Regions from separate parts of the Variovorax sp. genome, predicted to be linked through region 2. Evidence: riboswitches for the same ligand, from Rfam matches in the RefSeq annotation. Region 2 holds a riboswitch; the other holds the start of a gene.
The links. Region 2 has a riboswitch for glycine ahead of ACQY8B_RS20540 (D-amino acid dehydrogenase). Riboswitches for the same ligand answer to the same signal wherever they lie in the genome.

Region 1 (4,404 bases), 2.9 Mb from region 2:
CGCCGTCCGCCACCGAGGCAGCGGTACCCGCTCCCACGGTCGGCATCGCCGAAGTCGAGGCTGCCGTACGCGCCTGGGCCGCGGCCTGGTCGGCCCGCGACGCGGACCGCTACCTCGCCGCCTACGCGCCCGACTTCACGCCGCCGCGCAACCAGGACCGCAAGCGCTGGGAGACCGACCGGCGCGCGCGCATCGCGGACAAGTCGAGCATCAGCGTGGGCATCGAAGACCTCGTCATCAGCGTCAACGGACAGTCCGCGAGCGCCAGGTTCAAGCAGGTCTACCGCGCCGACAAGTTGAAGGAGACGGGCCGCAAGACGCTGGAGCTGCAGCGCGTGGGCAACCAGTGGCTGATCCGCAAGGAAAGCGCGGGCGGCTGAAGGCTCACAGCCCCAGCTTCGTCAGGGCCCAGGCCACGGTGCCCAGCTGCACCACGTTGAGCGCCATCCCGGCAATGTGAAGCTGGCGGAACCGGCGGGCCGAAACGTCGACCGCCGGGATCGTGCCGCGCAGCAGGTCCATGCGCGGAATGATCAGCCAGCAGCGCAGCGAGAAGGCCAGGCCAGCGATGAAGGCCATGCCCACGGCAAAGACCGCCCGGCCGGACCAGGCGTAGCAAAGCGCCGCCGCGCTGCCCGTCAGCATCATCGCGAGGTAATACACGTTGAACAGGCCACGGATGAAGCGCGAGTCCAGCGGCGTGTCGTGCTTGAGGATCAGCAGCGGCAGCGAGCCCATCATGAAAAAGCCCATCCAGACGAGCAGCAGGACTGTCGCCATGAGTGCAAAGACGATGGGAAGCATGTGGTGGGCCCCTCCGCGGTGCCGGAGCATACCGCCGGGCGAGGCCGTGACGGTAGCGGGAAATCGTGTGGGGAAACTGCCATTTCCGTAAGCGAAAAGGGTTCATGAAGATGTCACCGCTTGCAACGATGCTGCTGCCCTCGATCTCCGAAAGCTGTGGCTGCCATGTTTCCCACCAAGACCGACAAGGCGCGCGACGAACTCCAGGGCGGACAGCGCACGCTCAGCCAGCGTGAACGCGCACTGCTGCTCATGGCCGACGGGCGGCGCTCGCTGACCGACTTCAGCCCGCTGTTCAGCACCCGCGACGAAGCCGAGCAGGCCATCCAGACACTGGTGCAGCGCGGCTATCTGCAAACCCCGAACGTCGCGGTTGCCCCCCAAGCCGCGCCCCCTGCCCCGGCGCCCGCCCAGCCCGCACCGATCCCCGCTACCGAGCCGATCCAGATCGCCACCTCGGCCGACACCTTCGACGGCAAGCGCTCCCTGGCCACCACGCGCATGTTCCTGTTCGACATCTGCGAGCGCATGTTCGTGCGCCGCGATCCCAAGTTCGCACTGCAGATGCGCGACGCCCTGCGCGAAGCCCGCGACCGCGAGGCCATGCTGACCATCGCCGCGTTGATGCTCAGCGAAATAGAGAAAGCCGCCGGCCCCGAGCGCGCCGAGTCGCTGCGCGAGCGGATCGACAAGCTGCTGCCGCCGGCTGAAGTCGTGCACTGACTGGAACCGCGCACTCGCCCCGAACGCCGCCGCGCATCAACTACACTCAGCAGAGTCAGGAGAGAGCCCCGCAAGCCGGGGCCGCCGAAGGCGCAGGGGTTTCCCGAACGCTCAGGCAAAAGGACTGACAAGGCGCCGGCGAACACCGGCGTTTCCTTGCTGGAGAGAGGCCGCCGTACCGCAAACGGCGCAGCGGCCCACCGAAGGAGCAAACCCCGATCGTGGGGCGAATCTCTCAGGTAAAGCGGACAGCAGGGGTGGCCCATGGCTTGCGTCATGGATTTTGTCTGCCCCTTTGGAGTGCCCCGTGGCCGCTTCCTCCGCACCCGCTACCGAACTTCTCAAGACGCCGCTGCACGACCTTCACGTGGAGCTCGGCGCCCGCATGGTGCCTTTCGCCGGCTATTCCATGCCGGTGCAGTACCCCGCCGGCCTCATGGCCGAGCACAAGCACACGCGCGACGCGGCCGGCCTGTTCGACATCTCCCACATGGGCCAGCTGCGCCTCGTCGGCCCCGACGCCGCGGCCGCCTTCGAAACCCTGATGCCCGTCGACGTGATCGACCTGCCCGCCGGCAAGCAGCGCTACGGCCTGCTGCTGAACGACGAAGGCGGCATCCTCGACGACCTGATGTTCTTCAACGAAGGCCACGGCTCGCTCTTCGTGATCGTCAACGGCGCCTGCAAGGCGGCCGACATCGCCCACATCCAGCAGAAGATCGGCGCCCGCTGCGAAGTGCAGCCCTTGCCCGACCACGCCCTGCTCGCGCTGCAGGGCCCACAGGCCGCGGCCACGCTGGCGCGCCTGTCGCCCGGCATCGAGCGCTTCGTGTTCATGACCGGCGGCGCGGTGCAGATCGGCGGCCTTCCCGCCTTCGTCACGCGCAGCGGCTACACCGGCGAAGACGGCTTCGAGATCTCGGTGGCCGCCAAGGATGCCGAAACACTTGCCCGCCTGCTGCTGGCCCAGCCCGAGGTCAAGCCCATCGGCCTGGGCGCGCGCAATTCGCTGCGGCTCGAGGCCGGCCTGTGCCTCTACGGCAACGACATCGACACCACCACCACGCCGGTCGAGGCCTCGCTCAACTGGGCGATGCAGAAGGTGCGCCGCGCGGGCGGCGCGCGCGAAGGCGGCTTCCCCGGCGCCGCGAAGATCCTCGCGCAGCTTGCCGCCGCCACGGCGGGCACCGCCGGCCACACCGACCACGACACGCTGAAGCGCAAGCGCGTGGGCCTCGTGGCGCTCGAGCGCATTCCTGTGCGCGACGGCACGGTGCTGCAGTCATTCGAAGGCCAGGACATCGGCATCGTCACCAGCGGGCTGCTCGGCCCCACGGCCGACCGCTGCATCGCCATGGGCTACGTGGCCACCGCCTTCGCCGCGCCCGGCACCCGCGTGCAGGCCATCGTGCGCGGCAAGCCGGTGCCCATGGAAGTCTCGACCATGCCTTTCGTGCCGACCCGCTATTACCGCGGCTGAACGCGGCAGACCCGGCTAGGCTCTGCACCCCGATTCATTTTTTCCACGAGGAGTTTTCTCATGAGCATCAAGTACACCAAGGACCACGAATGGGTGTCGGCCGAAGGCGACGCGGCCACCGTCGGCATCACCGTGCATGCGCAGGACGCGCTGGGCGACGTGGTGTTCGTCGACCTGCCCGAAGTCGGCAAGACCTTCGCGCAAGGCGAAGTTGCCGGCGTCGTCGAGTCGGTCAAGGCCGCCGCCGACGTGTTCATGCCCGTGTCGGGCGAGATCACCGAAGTCAACGAAGCCCTGCGCGCCGACCCGTCGCTGGCCAACAGCGACCCGCTGGCCGCCGGCTGGTTCTTCAAGGTCAAGCTGAGCGAGCCCGCGCAGCTCGACGCCCTGCTGGACGCCGCCAGCTACGACAAGTTCGCGGCCGAATCCTGATCGCCTGATTCTTCTTCCGAGCCCCCTTCCTCCCGAGCCCTCACCGCCATGCCGATTCCCGCCCTTCCCTCTTTGCAAGAACTAGAGAACGCCGAAGAATTTCTCGCCCGCCACATCGGCATCGATGCGGCGGACGAGGCGCGCATGCTGCCGGTGATCGGCTCGGAAACGCGCTCGGAGCTCATCGACGGCATCGTGCCCGCGGCCATCCGCCGCGCGCGGCCGATGCGGCTGCCGGCCCCCGTGACCGAAGCCGACGCGCTGGCCGAGCTGAAGGCGATGGCGTCGAAGAACAAGGTGTTCAAGAACTTCATCGGCCAGGGCTACTACGGCACGCACACGCCGGGCGTCATCCTGCGCAACATCCTCGAGAACCCCGCCTGGTACACCGCTTACACGCCCTACCAGGCCGAGATCTCGCAGGGCCGCATGGAAGCCCTGCTCAACTTCCAGACGATGGTGTGCGACCTCACGGGCATGGCCATCGCCAATGCATCGATGCTCGACGAAGCCACGGCGGCAGCCGAAGCCATGACGCTCGCCAAGCGCAGCGTGAAAAGCAAGAGCAACGTGTTCCTGGTGTCGGGCGACTGCCATCCGCAGACCATCGAGGTCATCAAGACGCGCGCCGCGCCGCTGGGCATCGAAGTGAAGGTGAGCACGGTGTCGGAAACGCTGCCGCACCTGATGGTGAGCGGCGCCTTCTTCGGCGTGCTCGCGCAGTACCCCGCCACCACCGGCCACGTGCACGACCTGCGCCCGCTCGCGGGCCATGCGCACCAGTGCGACGCCGCCTTCATCGTGGCGGCCGACCTGCTGGCGCTGACGCTGCTGGTCGCGCCGGGCGAGTTCGACGCCGACATCGTCTGCGGCACCACGCAGCGCTTCGGCATGCCGCTGTGCAACGGCGGCCCGCACGCCGCCTACCTGGCCTGCCGCGACGAGTTCAAGCGCTCGCTGCCGGG
Region 2 (4,404 bases):
GCGGGCGCTTCGCCGGGGTCGGGAAGGCGCTGGTCGGCACGGCCTCGACAGCCTGCGGGCCGGCCTTGAGCTCGACACCGGCCTGCTGCGCCATTTCGAGCACGAAGCGCGCATAGCCGTGCCATGTCGTTTCACCGCCCGCAATCGCGTGATAGAGCCCGGCCTTGGCCGGATCCTGCAGCGTGGCGCGGATGGCATGGGCCGTCACGTCGGCCAGCAACTCGGCACCTGTGGGCGCACCGAATTGGTCGTCGATGACGGTCAGCTTGTCGCGCTCCTTGGCCAGGCGCAGCATGGTCTTGGCAAAGTTGCCGCCGCGTGCCGCGTACACCCAGCTTGTGCGGAAGATCAGGTGGCGCGGGCAGTGCTGCGCCACCAACTGCTCGCCTTCGAGCTTGGTCTGACCGTAGACGCTGAGCGGGCCGGTCGCGTCGTCTTCCTTCCAGGGCTTGCTGCCGCTGCCGTCGAAGACATAGTCGGTCGAGTAGTGCACCATCAGCGCGCCGATCTGCTGGGCGGCTTCGGCCACCACGCCGGGCGACGTGGCGTTGAGCTTGCGCGCGAATTCGGGTTCGCTCTCGGCTTTGTCTACTGCGGTGTGCGCCGCGGCATTGACGATAACGTCCGGACGCACCCTCAGCACGGTTTCCGCAAGCTGATCAGGACGGTCGAAATCCGCTGGGAAGTCGGTGCTGTCGGAACCGAGTGCCAACAAATTACCTAGCGGCGCGAGGCTGCGCTGCAGTTCCCAGCCGACTTGGCCGCCCTTGCCCAGCAGCAGCAGCTTCATGCCGTGGCCTTTGCGTCGTACTGCTTTTCCACCCACTCGCGGTAGGCGCCGCTTTGCACGTTGCGCACCCATTCGCTGTTCGCGAGGTACCACTCGACGGTCTTGCGAATGCCGGTGTCGAAGGTCTCGGCAGGCTTCCAGCCGAGCTCTGCTTCGAGTTTGCGCGCGTCGATGGCGTAGCGGCGGTCGTGGCCGGGGCGGTCGGTGACGTAGGTGATCTGTTCCTTGTAGGGCTTGCCGTCGGCCTTGGGGCGCAGCTCGTCCAGCAGCGCGCACACGGTATTGACGATCTCGATGTTCGGCTTCTCGTTCCAGCCGCCCACGTTGTAGGTCTCGCCCAGTTTGCCGGCCTCGAGCACGCGGCGGATGGCGCTGCAGTGGTCCTTCACGTAGAGCCAGTCGCGCACCTGCATGCCGTCGCCGTACACAGGCAGCGGCTTGCCAGCGAGCGCGTTGACGATCATCAGCGGGATGAGCTTCTCGGGGAAGTGGAACGGGCCGTAGTTGTTGGAGCAGTTGGTGGTGAGCACCGGCAGGCCGTAGGTGTGGTGCCAGGCGCGCACGAGATGATCGCTGGCGGCCTTGCTGGCCGAGTAGGGGCTGTTGGGCTCGTACTTGTTCTCTTCGGTGAAGGCCGGGTCGGTCTTGGAGAGCGAGCCGTAGACCTCGTCGGTCGATACGTGCAGGAAGCGGAAAGCGGCTTTCTGATCGGCTGGCAGCGCGCTCCAGTGGCCACGCACGGATTCGAGCAGGCGGAAGGTGCCGAGCACGTTGGTCTGCACGAAGTCTTCGGGACCGTGGATCGAGCGGTCCACATGCGACTCGGCGGCAAAGTTGACCACGGCACGCGGCTTGTGCTCAGCCAGCAGGCGGTCGACCAGGGCGCTGTCGCCGATGTCGCCCTGCACGAAGATGTGCTTCGGGTTGTTCTTGAGCGACGCGAGCGTCTCGAGGTTGCCGGCGTAGGTCAGCTTGTCGAGGTTCACGACAGGCTCGTCGCTGGTAGCGATCCAGTCGAGTACGAAATTGGCGCCAATGAAGCCAGCGCCGCCGGTAACCAAGATCATGGGGTCCCCTGAATGTTGAAAGTCATCGCCGTGTCGCAATGAACCTTAACGTTCGATTATCCCATTGGGCCAATTGACGGAAACACAAGACGTTACCGTTCTTCCCTCGCCGTGTTTACAATCGTTCGCGATACCGCAGGAGAGCGGGCCACCCCGGTGGCCCTACCGAAGGCGCAAACTCCCATAAACGCTCAGGTCGGCCCGACGAAGTCTTGTATTTCGGCAAGGGGTCAGTACTGCATCAACTGAAACGCCGTCTGGAGAGACGCCACTTCACGTGGCGCACCGAAGGAGCAAATTCGTTGCAATGGCGCAACGAATGAATCTCTCAGGTACCGAGGACAGGGGGAGCGGCAACTTGGACAGCGGTCGTCCGGTTGCTTGCTATTAATTCAATAGTATTCACCATCGCCCGCCGTTCAAGCGCAGCACCTCAAAGGTACTTGAAATGCGCGTGATCGTTCTTGGCGCCGGCCTGCTCGGCGTGACCTCGGCTTACTACCTCCAGCAACTCGGCCACGAAGTGACCGTGATCGACCGGCAGGCCACCCCGGCCGCCGAAACCAGCTTCGCCAACGGCGGGCAGATCTCCGTCAGCCATGCCGAACCCTGGGCCAACCCCAGCGCGCCTCTCAAGGTGCTGCAGTGGCTGGGCAAGGAAGATGCCCCGCTGCTGTTCCGCATCCGCGCCGACATGCGCCAGTGGCTATGGGGCCTGCAGTTCCTGCGCGAATGCACGCCGGCGCGCACCCGCCACAACATCGAGCAGATCGTGCGTCTTGGCACATACAGCCGCTCGATGTTGCAACAGTTGCGCCGCGACACCGGCATTGCCTACGACCAGCGCACCCAGGGCATCCTCCATTTCTATACGACGCAGAAGGAGTTCGACGGCGCCCTCGCGCCCGCCGAGCAGATGCGCGCCCTGGGCTGCGAGCGCCAGGTCATCTCGGCAGACGAGGCCGTGAAGATCGAGCCCGCCCTCGCCCACATCCGCCCCAAGCTGGCTGGCGCGACCTACACGGCCGAAGACGAGTCTGGCGATGCCAACCGCTTCGCGCGCGAGTTGTCCCGGCTCGCGGCAGAAGCCGGCGTGAAATTCCTGATGAGCCACACCGTCACCGCCCTGCGCGAGGCCGGCGGCAGCATCGATCACGTGGAGGTCACCGATGTCGAAGGCCGCTTCCAGCGCATCCGCGGCGATGCCTTCGTGATGGCGATGGGCTCGCTGAGCCCGCTGCTTGCGGCGCCGCTGGGTATTCGCCTGCCGATCTATCCGGCCAAGGGCTATTCGGTCACGCTGCCCGTCAAGGACGCGTCCAAAGCCCACCAGGTCTCGCTGACCGACGACGAATTCAAGCTCGTGTTCTCGCGCTACACCTCGGAATCCGGCGACCGCCTGCGCATCGCGGGCACGGCCGAACTCAACGGTTACGACCGCGACCTGAACCGCGTGCGCTGCGAAGCCATCGTGCGCCGCGTCGAAGAGCTGTTCCCCGGCGCCGGCGACACCACGCAGGCCCAGTTCTGGACCGGCCTGCGTCCCGCCACGCCGAGCAACGTGCCGCTGATCGGCAAGACCAAGCTCGCGAACCTGTTCCTGAACACCGGCCACGGCACGCTCGGCTGGACGCACGCCTGCGGCTCGGGCAAGTCGATCGCGCGCATCGTGAGCGGGCTGGCGCCGGAGGTCGATTTCGCGTTCACGGGAATGCCGGCGCCGCAGCCGCGCGTGCTGCAACCGGCGTGATCGGCGGCTGAAAGGCGGTCAGTCGTTGGCCGTGAACACCGTCAGCACCCCGGTATACCCATACAGGTGGTGCCGCGCGATCTCCCCGGCGGCGAAGAACCCGACCAGCGGCACGTCGCCCAGCGCGTGCCGCACGATCTGCAACTCGGCGCCCGGCGCGCCGAAATGCGGCCCGCCACGCCCGGAACAGCTCACGTACACCGCTCCCGCGATGCGCCTTGCCGGATGCGGCGCCGCCTCGGCCTCGCCCGCCGCCACGGCGCGCGCGGTGGCCAGCGTCTGCTCTTCCGGCTCCAGCTCTTCACGGATCTCGGCGCAGATACGCATCAGGTCCAACCGCGCCGCCTGCGCATTGCGGCGGCAGAAGGTCAGGCGCATGCCGGCTTCGGCCGTGTCGGCAATCGCGATGCCGCGCCGCGTCGGGTCGAGCCCGATGATGTGGCGCACCAGCACGTCGGCGCCCAGGTCGCCGGTGCGGCGGATGCCGTCGCTGCCCGCGTCGGCCAGACCGACCAGCGTGTTGCGCACGGCGTCGATGGCTTCCTGCGGCCGCTCCAGCGACACCTGCAGATCGGCCAGCAGCACGTCGAGCGCGGGTTCGCCGTCGAGCCTGAGCAACAGGTTGCCGTCGGCCTCCGTGATCTCTCTCTCGCGCACCGCGCCCGAGCGCAGCGGCTGGCAGCCCTGCGTGACGCGCGACACCAGCCGCACGCCGTCACCGAACACCACGCCCGACAGGCCGCCTGAAAACACGCCCCCCGCAGCCCCGTGGCCGCGGATGTTGCCGTTACCGCCGA

Region 1: it holds a riboswitch for glycine, as region 2 does, so the genes downstream of both, gcvT (glycine cleavage system aminomethyltransferase GcvT) here and ACQY8B_RS20540 (D-amino acid dehydrogenase) in region 2, are expected to answer to the same signal.

What each region holds. Positions count from the first base shown of each region.
Region 1 is NZ_OZ257247.1:1,439,590-1,443,993, reverse strand. Features, by position in the region: gene ACQY8B_RS07045 (L,D-transpeptidase Cds6 family protein) at 1-380, shown strand, start outside; gene ACQY8B_RS07040 (hypothetical protein) at 385-804, opposite strand; gene ACQY8B_RS07035 (hypothetical protein) at 970-1,527, shown strand; glycine riboswitch at 1,574-1,664, shown strand; glycine riboswitch at 1,677-1,789, shown strand; gene gcvT (glycine cleavage system aminomethyltransferase GcvT) at 1,835-3,007, shown strand; gene gcvH (glycine cleavage system protein GcvH) at 3,068-3,439, shown strand; gene gcvP (aminomethyl-transferring glycine dehydrogenase) at 3,488-4,404, shown strand, end outside.
Region 2 is NZ_OZ257247.1:4,366,067-4,370,470, forward strand. Features, by position in the region: gene rfbD (dTDP-4-dehydrorhamnose reductase) at 1-790, opposite strand, end outside; gene rfbB (dTDP-glucose 4,6-dehydratase) at 787-1,857, opposite strand; glycine riboswitch at 1,984-2,087, shown strand; glycine riboswitch at 2,105-2,212, shown strand; gene ACQY8B_RS20540 (D-amino acid dehydrogenase) at 2,306-3,607, shown strand; gene ACQY8B_RS20545 (FIST signal transduction protein) at 3,626-4,404, opposite strand, start outside.